2 regions of the Kitasatospora sp. NPDC058492 genome follow, and region 1 is predicted to be linked to the other one. Evidence: predicted binding sites of a transcription regulator. Region 1 holds the regulator's gene; the other holds the start of a gene.
What was found. The regulator HspR, encoded in region 1, represses chaperone genes until heat shock. The targets are predictions, from matches to a motif close to TTGAGNNNNNNNNNCTCAA.
Positions count from the first base shown of each region.

Region 2: the regulator HspR is predicted to act here: its motif matches at 2,489-2,507, upstream of lon (endopeptidase La).

Region 1 is NZ_JBHXMU010000010.1:123,178-129,521, forward strand. Features, by position in the region: gene ACFWPI_RS09845 (hypothetical protein) at 1-437, opposite strand, end outside; gene ACFWPI_RS09850 (hypothetical protein) at 985-1,992, opposite strand; gene ACFWPI_RS09855 (heat shock protein transcriptional repressor HspR) at 2,187-2,711, opposite strand; gene dnaJ (molecular chaperone DnaJ) at 2,719-3,876, opposite strand; gene grpE (nucleotide exchange factor GrpE) at 4,100-4,735, opposite strand; gene dnaK (molecular chaperone DnaK) at 4,732-6,344, opposite strand, start outside.
Region 2 is NZ_JBHXMU010000016.1:30,962-37,305, reverse strand. Features, by position in the region: gene ACFWPI_RS13120 (GtrA family protein) at 1-2, opposite strand, end outside; gene lon (endopeptidase La) at 70-2,466, opposite strand; gene ACFWPI_RS13110 (rhomboid-like protein) at 2,635-3,432, opposite strand; gene ACFWPI_RS13105 (response regulator transcription factor) at 3,995-4,732, shown strand; gene ACFWPI_RS13100 (cell wall metabolism sensor histidine kinase WalK) at 4,825-5,955, shown strand; gene ACFWPI_RS13095 (multifunctional oxoglutarate decarboxylase/oxoglutarate dehydrogenase thiamine pyrophosphate-binding subunit/dihydrolipoyllysine-residue succinyltransferase subunit) at 6,238-6,344, shown strand, end outside.

The sequences.
Region 1 (6,344 bases):
ACCAGCGGCAGGACGGGGGCGACCTGCTCGATGGTGGCGATCAGCGGGTTGTGCGTGATGGCCTCGTCGACGAGGAGGACGATCGGCTTCCGCAGCGCCGACGCCCACCCCAGCTCCAGGCTCACCCCGGCCGACAGCGGCGCCCCGACGTAGGCGAACACGAGGTCCGCGGACTGCAGGGCCCGGAAGTCGGACGGCACCCGGGGCTCCGGCGCCTGCCCGGCGACGGTCCAGGCATCACTGTGGTGCGCGCTGTACACGGCGGCACCGCTGCGGAGCAGGGTGGTGCGGAGCGTCGTCAGCCGCGTCCGGCTGGCGAGCGTCACCACACTGTCCGCGGGCCCGGTCAGCCGCATCAGCGGCGCGGCCAGGAACACACGCGCACGCCGGCCCTCGGGGGTCTGTCCGGCGTGCTCTCGCAGGTAGGGCTCACTCATTGTCGACTCCGGGGATAGGTGCCAACCAGGCCGATCGCCCCGTTGGGTGGTGACTATCGGAATGCTGCTGTGCATTCGTTGTGGTCGAAACGAACTAGTCATGGACATGTTGTTTGTGGTGTCCCCGTCTTCCCCCTCCCGCGAGAGGGGTTGGGGAGTGCACTGATCGTCTCTGTCGACCGTCGCCACCGTCCACAGAGCCGTGGTGTCATCTCGATGCCTGGCAGAGAGATGACGCACTGGGGTAGCAGGCCCCCTGGCTTCCGGCATGGGCTTGCGGCATTATGTGGCAGGTTGTTCGAAACAATGGCTGGGTACCCGCGCCAAGTCTTAAACAAAGAGAGGGGGCACCATGTCTCGGATACGCCGGGTGGTGCGATTTGTCCTGGTTCCAGTCGTTGTGGGTCTGGCGCTTTTCATCGGGAGCGGTTCGAGCCCGGCTGACGACACGATCTGGAACATCGGGGTTTCCCACGATGCGGCAGCGCCTCAGACCATGGCGCTGGCCAATGACACGATCTGGAACTGAGACCGCCGCGACGCTTGGTCAGTGATAGCTGTCGGAGTCGGTCGGAACGCTGTTCCGGGCCAATGCGTACCCGAGTTGGAACAGCGACTCGACATTGTGCTCGTCGCGCATCTCGGCCAGGTGCCGCGCGAGCGTCCGTTCGCTGATGCCGAGTCTGCGGGCGATCACCCGGTGGTTCACGCCTTCGAGCATGAGGTCGATGATCGTCTGCCGCATCCCGGAGACCACCTGCTGCGGAACGGCGCGCGCGCCGTCGAAGTCCAGCGCCCGGCTCCAGTTCCGCTCGAAGATCTCGCTGATCAGGTAGCTGATGACGGCCCGATCGTGCACGAAGGCGGCCAGATTGAGGTCCTCGGCGATGGGGATGACCGCGATTCGGCGATCGATGACGATCAATCGCGTGTAGGGCTCCTCCAGCGTCCGGAACCGTCCGCCGGCCTTGGTTATCGTGGCCACGTACTCCCTGGTGGGAGCGTGGTACCGGGTGCTCGGGTGGTAGATCGTCCTGAGCGTGATGCCCAGGCGGAGGGCTTCGAGGTCGCGGGCGAGGATGCCGGTGAGCGCCTCGGACGGGCGCGGCCCGCCGGGTTGGGCGGCGAGGATCTCCTCCGAGGCGCTGGCGACGATCTGCTGCACCCGCTGGTTGATCAGCACCTTTCCCCGCACGTACTCGATCGCGCCGCCGGCCTGCTCCGGTGAGTGGTAGGCGGCCGTCAGGTCGTGGAGATCGGTGGCGAGGGCCGACGCGCGGGTGAGCAGGTCGAGTGCCTGGCGCTGCCAGGTCACGGAGAGGCTCTCGGACAGCTGCTGAGGGTCGACCGCGACGAGGACACCGGGTTCGTCGGTGTCGGCGACCAGAAGGCCTATCGCCACCAACTCCTCCTGGGCCCCGCCCGCCTTGGCGAGGTCGGAGTCCTTCGGAAACCGCCCGTTCTCGCGGATGACCGCCAGATACAGCTCCCGCGCTTCTTTCGAGAGGACGGAGGGCCCAATCGCGGCGGTACCGGGCTGTTCTCGTCCACTCATCTGCGGGCTCCTTGCCGTGGCCGTGTCTGCACTACCTGCCGGGCACCAATACCGGAATCGCAGTGCAGCATGCCAGATCGGGTGGCATCGGTGAGGGCGGCCAGATTTGTTCGACAGCACTCTCTCACCACGATCAAGCCGCCGGCACCCCCCGGGCGGAGGGGAGCCGGCGGCCGGAGGTGTTCAGCCAAGTCTCAGCGCTTGGGGCGCCAGACGACCAGGGCGCTGGACTGGGTGGGCGGCTGGTAGGGGACGAGGTCGCGGCGGTAGGAGGCGTGGACGGCGGCCTCGCGCTGCTGGAGGGCGCTGGTGGCGCCGTCGAGGGAGTCGACCAGTTCGCCGATGCGGGACTGGAGCGCGGTGACCTGGTTCTCCAGCTCGATGATCCGCTTGATGCCGGCCAGGTTGATGCCCTCGTCCTGGGAGAGCCGCTGGACCTCGCGCAACTGCTGGATGTCGCGCGCGGAGTAGCGGCGGCCCCGGCCGGCGGTGCGGTCGGGGCTGACCAGACCGAGGCGGTCGTACTGGCGGAGGGTCTGCGGGTGCAGGCCGGAGAGCTCGGCGGCGACGGAGATGACGTACACCGGGGTGTCCTCGGTGAGGACGTACTGCGGCGGGGCGGTGGGCCGCCGGGTGCGGCGGCCGTCGCCCGGCAGGCCGTCGCCGACGCCGGGCAGGCCTTCACCGATGCCGGGGCCGATGGGACTGTTGGGGATCATCTGGTCGTCACGCTCCCTTCGCCGCCCGGAACAGGGCGGCTCGTGGGTCGTCGGAGGCGGTGGCCTCGCGGTACTGCTCCAGGGCGTTCAGCGCGTCCCCGGTGATGTGCCGCGGCACCACGACCTCGACGGTGACGAGGAGGTCGCCGCGGGTGCCGTCCTTGCGGGTGGCGCCCTTGCCGCGGGCGCGCATGGTGAGGCCGTTGGCGCTGCCGGGGGGCAGCTTCAGCTTCACGGCCGGCCCGTTCAGCGTGGGCACCTCGATGGTGGCGCCGAGGGTGGCTTCGGGGAAGGTGACGGGGACGGTGACGGTGAGGTTGTCCCCCTTGCGCCCGAAGACGGGGTGCGGGTCGACGTGCACGGTGACGTAGAGGTCGCCGGGCTGTCCGCCGCGTTCGCCCTGGGCGCCCTTGCCCTTGAGCCGGATGCGCTGGGCGTCCTGGACGCCGGCCGGGATGCGGACCTGCATGGTGTGGGCGGAGCTGGCCCGGCCGCTGCCGTGGCAGTCGACGCACGGGTCATCGACGATCATGCCGCGCCCGCGGCAGTCCTTGCACGGCTCGGAGAGCGCGAACGCGCCCTGGCCGCGGCTGACGGTGCCGGCGCCGACGCAGGTCGGGCAGACCCGCGGGGTGGTGCCGGACTTGGCGCCGGTGCCGTTGCAGGTGCGGCAGGGGGCCTGGCTGGTCATCCGCAGCGGGACGGTCGCACCGTCGACGGCCTCGTCGAAGGCGAGGGTCACCTCGGTCTCGACGTCGGCGCCGCGCCGGGGCTGGGCCTGCCGGCCGCCGCTGCGGTTGAAGAGTCCGCCGAAGACGTCGCCGAGCCCGCCGCTGCCGGTGTTCTGGCTGCCGCTGAAGAGGTCGCCGAAGTCGAAGCTGTAGCTGCCGTTGCCCTGGCCGGGGCCGCCGGCCCGGAAGCCGCCGTTGGCGAAGAGGCTGCGGGCCTCGTCGTACTCCTTGCGGCGCTTCTCGTCGGACAGGACGTCGTAGGCCTCGGAGATGTCCTTGAAGCGGTCTTCGGCCTTGGCGTCGCCCTTGTTGGCGTCCGGGTGGAACTCGCGCGCGAGCTTGCGGTAGGTCTTCTTGATCTCGGCGGCGGTGGCGTCCTTGGGCACGCCGAGGACCTTGTAGTAGTCCTTCTCCACGTAGTCCTTGCCACTCATGCGTCCACCTCGCTCCGCTCGGCAGCCGCTCCGCGCAACACGCGCCTTTCAACGATTCGCTCGCTGCGCTTGCTCATAGCTGCCGCCACCTCCCGATGTCCATCCTCGCTGCGCTGTCAACAGCCGCTCCACCGGGCGCTGTTGACAGCGCGCTGCGGAGTCGGCCGCCGTTCTGGCCGGCGTACGACTCCGCAGCGCACTGGTTGTCAGCTGTCACAGGTTGTCAGCTGTCCGAACCACCGTCGGACTTGTCCGCGTCCCCGGACTTCGCCTCGCCGTCGGGCGCGGCCGTGGTCTGGGTGCCCGGCTGGGGCTCCGCGACGGCGACCATGGCGGGGCGGATGATCCGCTCGCCGATGCGGTAGCCGGGCTGGAGGATCTGCACGCAGGTGTCCTCGGTGACGTCCGAGGAGTAGCTGTGCATCAGCGCCTCGTGCATGGTCGGGTCGAAGGGCTCGCCCTCCTTGCCGAACTGCTGGAGGCCCAGCTTGGCGACGACCGTCTCCAGGGACTCGGCGACGGACTTGAAGCCGCCGGTGACCTCGCCGTGCTCGCGGGCGCGGCCGATGTCGTCGAGCACCGGGATCAGGGACTCCAGGATGTTGGAGACCGCGATCTCGCGGACCGTCAGCCGGTCGCGCTCGACCCGCTTGCGGTAGTTCTGGTACTCGGCCTGCAGACGCTGCAGGTCGGCGGTGCGCTCGGCCGACTCCCGCTTGGCAGTGGCGAGTTCGTCGGAGCCAGCACCGGAGCCGGAGTCGGCGGCGCCGGCTGCGGCGGCCTCCTCGGCGGCCTTGATCACAGCCTCGTCGGCGGCGGAGTCGTCGCCGGGCTTGCCGCCCTGCGGCTTGTCCGTCATGCCGCACCGCCCTTGGGCTTCTCGTCGTCCACGATCTCGGCGTCGACGACGTCGTCGTCCTTGGCCTGGGCGGACTCGCCGGCCGGGGCGGCGGCGTCGGCGTTGGCGTACAGCGCCTGGCCGAGCTTCTGCGCGGTGGTGGAGACCTTCTCCGAGGCTTCGCGGATCTTCGCGATGTCCTCGCCCTTCAGGGCCTCCTTGAGCTCGCCGATGGCGGTCTCGACCTCGGCCTTGACGTCGGCGGGGAGCTTGTCGGTGTTGTCCGCGATGAACTTCTCGGTCGAGTAGACGAGCTGCTCGGCGGAGTTGCGGGTCTCGACGGACTCGCGGCGCTTGTGGTCCTCCTCCGCGTACTGCTCGGCCTCGCGCATCATGCGCTCGATGTCGTCCTTCGGCAGCGCGGAGCCGCCGGTGACGGTCATCTTCTGCTCCTTGCCGGTGCCGAGGTCCTTCGCGCCGACGTGCATGATGCCGTTGGCGTCGATGTCGAAGGTGACCTCGATCTGCGGCAGGCCGCGCGGCGCCGGCGGCAGGCCGGTCAGCTCGAACATGCCCAGCTTCTTGTTGTACGCCGCGATCTCGCGCTCGCCCTGGTAGACCTGGATCTGCACGGACGGCTGGTTGTCCTCGGCCGTGGTGAAGATCTCGGAGCGCTTGGTCGGGATCGTGGTGTTGCGCTCGATCAGCTTGGTCATGATGCCGCCCTTGGTCTCGATGCCGAGGGACAGCGGGGTGACGTCGAGCAGCAGGACGTCCTTGACCTCGCCCTTGAGGACACCGGCCTGGAGCGCGGCGCCGATGGCGACGACCTCGTCCGGGTTGACGCCCTTGTTGGCGTCCTTGCCGCCGGTCAGCTCGCGGACGAGCTCGGCGACGGCGGGCATGCGGGTCGAGCCGCCGACCAGGACGACGTGGTCGATCTCGGAGAGCGAGATGCCGGCGTCCTTGATCACGTTGTGGAACGGGACCTTGCAGCGCTCCAGCAGGTCGGAGGTGAGCTGCTGGAACTGGGCGCGGGTGAGCTTCTCGTCCAGGTGCAGCGGGCCCTCGGCGGAGGCCGTGATGTAGGGCAGGTTGATCGAGGTCTCGGAGGACGAGGACAGCTCGATCTTGGCCTTCTCGGCGGCCTCGCGCAGACGCTGCAGGGCCATCTTGTCCTTGGACAGGTCGACGCCGTGGCCGGCCTGGAAGACCTTGACCAGGTGGTCGACGACCTTCTGGTCCCAGTCGTCACCACCGAGGTGGTTGTCACCGTTGGTGGCCTTCACCTCGACGACCCCGTCGCCGATCTCCAGCAGGGAGACGTCGAAGGTGCCGCCGCCGAGGTCGAAGACCAGAATGGTCTGGTCGTCCTTGTCGAGGCCGTAGGCCAGGGCGGCCGCGGTCGGCTCGTTGACGATGCGCAGGACGTTGAGGCCCGCGATCTCACCGGCCTCCTTGGTGGCCTGGCGCTCGGAGTCGGAGAAGTACGCCGGGACGGTGATGACGGCGTCGGTGACGGTCTCACCCAGGTAGGCCTCGGCGTCCCGCTTCAGCTTCTGCAGCACGAAGGCGCTGATCTGCTGCGGGTTGAAGTCCTTGCCGTCCAGGTTGATCTTCCACCCGGTGC
Region 2 (6,344 bases), on a different contig from region 1:
ATCTCCGCAGTGTGGCACGCGCAGACGCCGTCCTCCCGTCGATCCTCCCGCCGACCCGGCGCGGCCGGGTCAGGCCGCCGCGGCCAGGACCTTGGCCGGCTCCAGGGCCAGCTCCAGCACCTCCCGCACGTCCGCCACCGGGTGCACGGTGAGCCGCTCCAGCACCTCGGCCGGGACGTCGTCCAGGTCGGCCTCGTTGCGCTTGGGGATGATCACCGTGGTGACGCCGGCCCGGTCGGCGGCGAGCAGCTTCTGCTTCACCCCGCCGATCGGCAGCACCCGCCCGGTCAGCGACACCTCCCCGGTCATCGCCAGGTCGGTGCGCACCTTGCGGCCGGACAGCAGCGAGGCGAGCGCCGTGGTCATGGTGATGCCGGCGCTCGGCCCGTCCTTGGGGACGGCCCCGGCGGGGACGTGCAGGTGCACGCCGCGGTCGCGCAGCGAGGTGACCGGCAGCTCCAGTTCGGCACCGCGCGAGCGCAGGTAGGAGAGCGCGATGTGCGCGGACTCCTTCATCACGTCGCCCAGCTGCCCGGTGAGGGTGAGCCCGGTGCCGCCGGTCTCGGCGTCGGCGAGCGAGGCCTCGATGTAGAGGACGTCGCCGCCGGCGCCGGTCACGGCGAGGCCGGTGGCCACGCCGGGGACGGCGGTGCGCCGCTCGGCCGGCGCCTGGGCGGCCTCCGGCACGTGGTGGGGCCGGCCGATCAGGGCGCGCAGGTCGTCCGGGCCGATCGCGGCGGGCAGTTCGCGCTCGCCGAGCTCGGCCTGGGCGGCGATCCTGCGCAGCACCCGGGCGATCGAGCGCTCCAGGTTCCGTACGCCGGCCTCCCGGGTGTACTCCCCGGCCAGCCGGCGCAGCACCGCCTCGTCGACGCTGACCTGCTCGCCGCCCAGTCCGGCCTTCTCGCGCTGGCGCGGGAGCAGGTGGTCGCGGGCGATGACGACCTTCTCGTCCTCGGTGTAGCCGTCGAGGCGGACGAGCTCCATCCGGTCGAGCAGCGCCTCGGGGATAGCCTCCAGCACGTTGGCGGTGGCGAGGAAGACGACGTCCGAGAGGTCGAGCTCGACCTCCAGGTAGTGGTCCCGGAAGGTGTGGTTCTGCGCCGGGTCCAGCACCTCCAGGAGGGCGGCGGCCGGATCGCCCCGGTAGTCGGAGCCGACCTTGTCGATCTCGTCGAGCAGGACGACCGGGTTCATCGAGCCGGCCTCCTTGATCGCCCGCACGAGCCGGCCGGGCTGCGCGCCGACGTAGGTGCGCCGGTGGCCGCGGATCTCGGCCTCGTCCCGGACGCCGCCGAGCGCGACCCGGACGAAGGTGCGGCCCATGGCGCGGGCCACGCTCTCGCCGAGCGAGGTCTTGCCGACGCCGGGCGGGCCGACGAGTGCCAGCACCGCGCCTCCGCGCCGGCCGCCGACCAGTCCGAGCCCCTGGTCGGCCCGGCGCTTGCGCACCGCGAGGTACTCGACGATGCGGTCCTTCACGTCGGCGAGGCCGGCGTGGTCGGCGTCCAGCACGGCGCGGGCACCGGCGATGTCGTACGCGTCCTCGGTGCGCTCGTTCCAGGGCAGCTCCAGGACGGTGTCCAGCCAGGTGCGGATCCAGGGGCCCTCGGGGGACTGCTCGGAGGCCCGCTCCAGCTTGTCGACCTCCTTGAGGGCCGCGTCGCGGACCTTCTCGGGCAGGTCGGCGGCCTCGACCCGGGCACGGTAGTCGCCCTCCTCGTCGGCCGGGTCGCCGTTGAGCTCGGCCAGTTCCTTGCGGACGGCCTCCAGCTGGCGGCGGAGCAGGAACTCCTTCTGCTGCTTGGCCACGCCCTCCTCGACGTCCTTGCGGATGGTGTCGTTGACCTCCTCCTCGGCGAGGTGGTCGCGCAGCAGGGTCAGCGCGTACTCCAGGCGGGCGACCTGGTCGGCCTCCAGCAGCACCTTGAGCTTCTGCTCGGCGGTGGCGAAGGGCGCGTAGCCGATGTTGTCGGCGAGCTCGCCGACGCCCTCGATCTGGGCCACCCGGTCGACGATCTGCCAGGCGCCGCGCCTGCGCAGCCACTGGGTGGACAGCGCCTTGTACTCCTTGACCAGCTCGGCGGCCCGGCCGGCCACCGGGGTGTCCACCGAGGACTCCCGGAAGGGCGTGGTCTCCACCCAGAGGGCGGCGCCGGGGCCGGTGGTGCCGACCCCGATGCGGACCCGGCGCACGGCGCGCACCAGCGCGGCCGGCTCCCCGTCGGCCAGCCGGCCGACCTGCTCGACGGTGGCCAGGGTGCCGACCGCCGCGTACGAGCCGTCCACCCGCGGGACCAGCAGGACCTGCGGCTTGCCGGTGCCGGTGGCCGCCGCGCGGGCGGCCTCGACCGCGGCGCGCACCTCGGTGTCCTTCAGGTCCAGCGGGACGACCATGCCCGGCAGGACGACCTCGTCGTCGAGCGGCAGCACGGGCAGGGTGAGCGGTGTGGACGTCGATGCCATGATCTCTCCCCAGTCAGTGAAGTTGAGTCGACCTGACTAAGGCCTGGCGTGCGCCGGATGTTCCCGGGGCGGTGTTCGCCATGAGCGAACAGGAGGAGGGTGTGGAGCGAACGGGGGGAGGGTGCGGGAAGCGCCGTCAAAAGCACGCGGGAGCGGCACCCGGAAGGGTCAGCGCGCGTCCAGGACCGGAGCGCCGCCCGGCGCGGGCGAGGAGCCCGCGGCCGGCGCCTCGACCCGGCGCGTCCGCGGCTTCGGCCGCGGCCGGCGGGCCTGGGCCCGGCGCAGCCAGCGCCACAGCGCCACCCCGGTGAGCACCGCGGCGGGGTGCCCCACGGCGGTGACCAGGTCCCGCTCGGTGAGGATCTGCTCGGCGATCAGCAGCCCGGCGCCGCCGAGCGCGACCAGCCGACCGCGCCACGGCAGCAGCCCGGCCACCGCACCCAGGCAGGTGAGCACGCCGTAGCTGACGCCGATGTCCAGGTAGTCCAGCGCCGCGGTCTCCATCCGCCCGGTCTCCACCGCGGTGATCACCACGCCCTGGGACAGCAGCGTGGCCGTGACGTGCCCGATCGCGAAGACCGCCGCCGCCCGGGCGGGGCCGATCCGGCGCTCCAGCGGCGCGAGGGTGACGGCGAATCCCCACAGGTAGGGCATCCACACCTCGCCGGCCACCCAGAAACCGCTGAGCAGCAGCGCACGCAGGGGGTGCTGCAGGAGGTTGTGGCCGTCGGAACTGGAGGCCTCCTGCAGCCGCTGCACGAGTTCCGGATCGGCGAGTTTGGCAAAGGTCGTGGTGGCGCCCACCACGGCGAGATAGCCGAGGGTGAAGGGGTTTCGCCGGGGTGTCGGCACCCGCGCCAGCAGCCACTCGACGACGCCGGTGCGCAGACCGTGCCGGAGCATGCCGTACGGCGGGCCGGCGGGCGACGCCCCGACCCGTCCGGCACCTCGCCGCAGTCCAGCCATGCCGCCCTCCGCTCCACGCCGGCAGCCACCGGCCCCTCACCAGGTGCCCAACGTACCGGCGCGCGCCGCGGATCCCGCCCTGCGGGGCGTTGTCGTGGCCACGTTACGTCGAGGTTCTGAGAGGCATCTGAGAAAAGCCGGTGAAGACCGTCAGGAAACCGGTCGACCGGATTCCCGATATTGGTCCAGACCTTCTTCCGGCGGGCGCGCCGGCAGGGGCTCTGACCGGCGACTTGGCGTCAACTCGACTGCATACGTACCGTTACGCAGAGAAAAATCGCCGGGTAAGGTATCGGCCCGTGCCCACTCGTGCAGTGGGCTCCGAGGGCGGCCCGACAGCCGGCCCACGGGCCGGAAACGTCCGGTCCACCTGCCGGGAGGCATCCGCTGTCCGTACGCTGCGAAGTGCGCGGGAGAAGTGGGCGGGCGACAATCCGCCCGCCGACCCGCACGCACGACGGGACGGCGGACCCGGCACAGTCCACGACGGAACAAGACTACGAGCGGAGCCCGCCATCCCCACAGGTGGCCGGCCCGCAGCCCTGGGGGCGGTGGCGTGACCGTGACAGAACTTCAGCAGGACAACAACCACAGCGGCGGCACGGTGAGCAGCCAACGCAGAGTGCTGGTGGTGGAGGACGAGCCGACGATCGCGGAGTCGATCGCGGCCCGGCTGGGCGCGGAGGGCTTCAAGGTCGCCGTGGCCCACGACGGGCCGGGCGCGGTCGACGGCTTCCACACCTGGCAGCCGGACCTGGTGGTCCTCGACATCATGCTGCCCGGCTTCGACGGCCTTGAGGTGTGCCGCCGGATCCAGGCGCAGCGCCCGGTGCCGGTGCTGATGCTGACCGCGCGCGACGACGAGACGGACCTGCTGGTCGGCCTCGGCGTGGGCGCCGACGACTACATGACCAAACCGTTCTCGATGCGCGAACTGGCCGCCCGGGTCAACGTGCTGCTGCGCCGCGTCGAGCGCGCCCAGCAGGCGGCCCGCACGCCCGCGCTCGGCTCGCTGCGCTTCGGCGAGCTGGAGATCGACCACGTGCAGCGCCGGGTCCGGCTCGCCTCGGGCGACGTCCACCTGACGCCCACCGAGTTCGACCTGCTCGCCTGCCTGGCCGCGCAGCCGCGCGCCGTGCTGACCCGCGAGCAGCTGCTGGCCGAGGTCTGGGACTGGACGGACGCGTCCGGCACCCGCACCGTGGACAGCCACGTCAAGGCGCTGCGCCGCAAGATCGGCGCGAGCTGGATCCGTACCGTCCACGGCGTCGGGTACGCGCTGGAGGCCCCGCTCTCCTAGCGGCGAGCCTCGGGCGACGGGCCTCCGGGGGGCCCGTGTCCCGAACTGCCGCGCACCACGCGGGGGACGTACGCGGGGATCACAGGGGACCAATGACCTTTCCACAGCAACGCAACGGGGACACCGGCGGCACGCGGTCGCAGACGTTGGCCGCCCGCGCCGCCCGCCGGGTCTGGGCCGACATCAGGCCGCTCGACCCGGTCCGCTCGATCAAGGGCAAGCTCGCCCTGCTGGTGATCGTCTCCGTCTTCCTGGCCACCGGCATGGTCGTCGTGGCGATCCGGTCCGAGACCCAGATCCGGATCATCATGGTCTTCTCCATGATCGCCTCGCTGCTCTTCATGCAGTTCCTCGCGCACGGGCTGACCGCCCCCCTGCGCGAGATGACGGCCGCCGCCCGCGCGATGGCCTCCGGCGACTACAGCCGCCGGGTCGAGGTGAACTCGCGCGACGAGATCGGCGAGCTGGCGACCACCTTCAACCAGATGGCCGCCGACCTGGGGGCCGCCGACCGGCACCGCCGCGAGCTGGTCGCCAACGTCTCGCACGAGCTGCGCACGCCCATCGCCGCGCTGCGCGCCGTGCTGGAGAACGTGGTGGACGGCGTCGTCCAGCCCAATCCGGCGACCCTGGGGGCCGCCCTGGAGCAGACCGAGCGGCTCGGCCGCCTGGTCACCCACCTGCTGGACCTCTCCAAGATCGACGACGGCGTGGTCGACCTGGACGCCCGCCCCTTCGAGGTGCGCGAGTTCCTGGACGGCGTGCTGCGCGGGGTCACCGTGGACGGCGCGACGGCCGGCGGGGCGTTCTCCCGGCGCGGCGACGTCCGGCTGGCGCTGGAGGTCAGCCCGACCGGTCTGACCGGCGTGGCGGACCCGGAACGGCTCCACCAGGTGGTCGCCAACCTGGTCGACAACGCCTGCAAGCACTCCCCGCCCGGCGGCACCGTGACGGTGCGCGCGCGGCCCGACGGCGGGCCCGGCGGCCTGCTGCTGGAGGTCGAGGACGAGGGCCCGGGCATCCCGCCGGCCGACCGCGGCCGGGTGTTCGAGCGGTTCAGCCGCAGCGGCACCGCGACCGCCCAGGGGCCCGGCTCGGACGGCGGCACCGGCCTCGGCCTGGCCATCGCCCGCTGGGCGGTGGACCTGCACGGAGGTCGGATCGCGGTCGCCGAGTCGCCGCGCGGCTGCCGGATCGAGGTCCGGCTGCCGGGGCAGCGCTGAGGGTCGGATGTGTCACAGAAGCGACACAGACGTACACGAAGATCATTGGATGATCTACATGCGCCTTTGTCCGGTTTTGCCCGGATATGCCCTATGGGTGGGCGTGATCGCTTCCCCTCAGATACGGCTTTCTAACGCACATTTTCAGCCAAACTGCAGGTCAGGACTGTGATCTGGGCGACGCCTGGGGCCCGGGGACTGCGCGATCACTGGTCAGGGGCGTAGCCTTAATCCCCGCTGTCCAAACATCCCAAAAGGAAGCGGAAGAGGGCGGTTGCCGCCGTGTCGCCACAGTCCCCTGAAACCCCCAATAGCTCGGCTAGCTCCACTGGCTTCGGTCCCAATGAGTGGCTCGTCGATGAGATCTACCAGCAGTACCTCCAGGACCC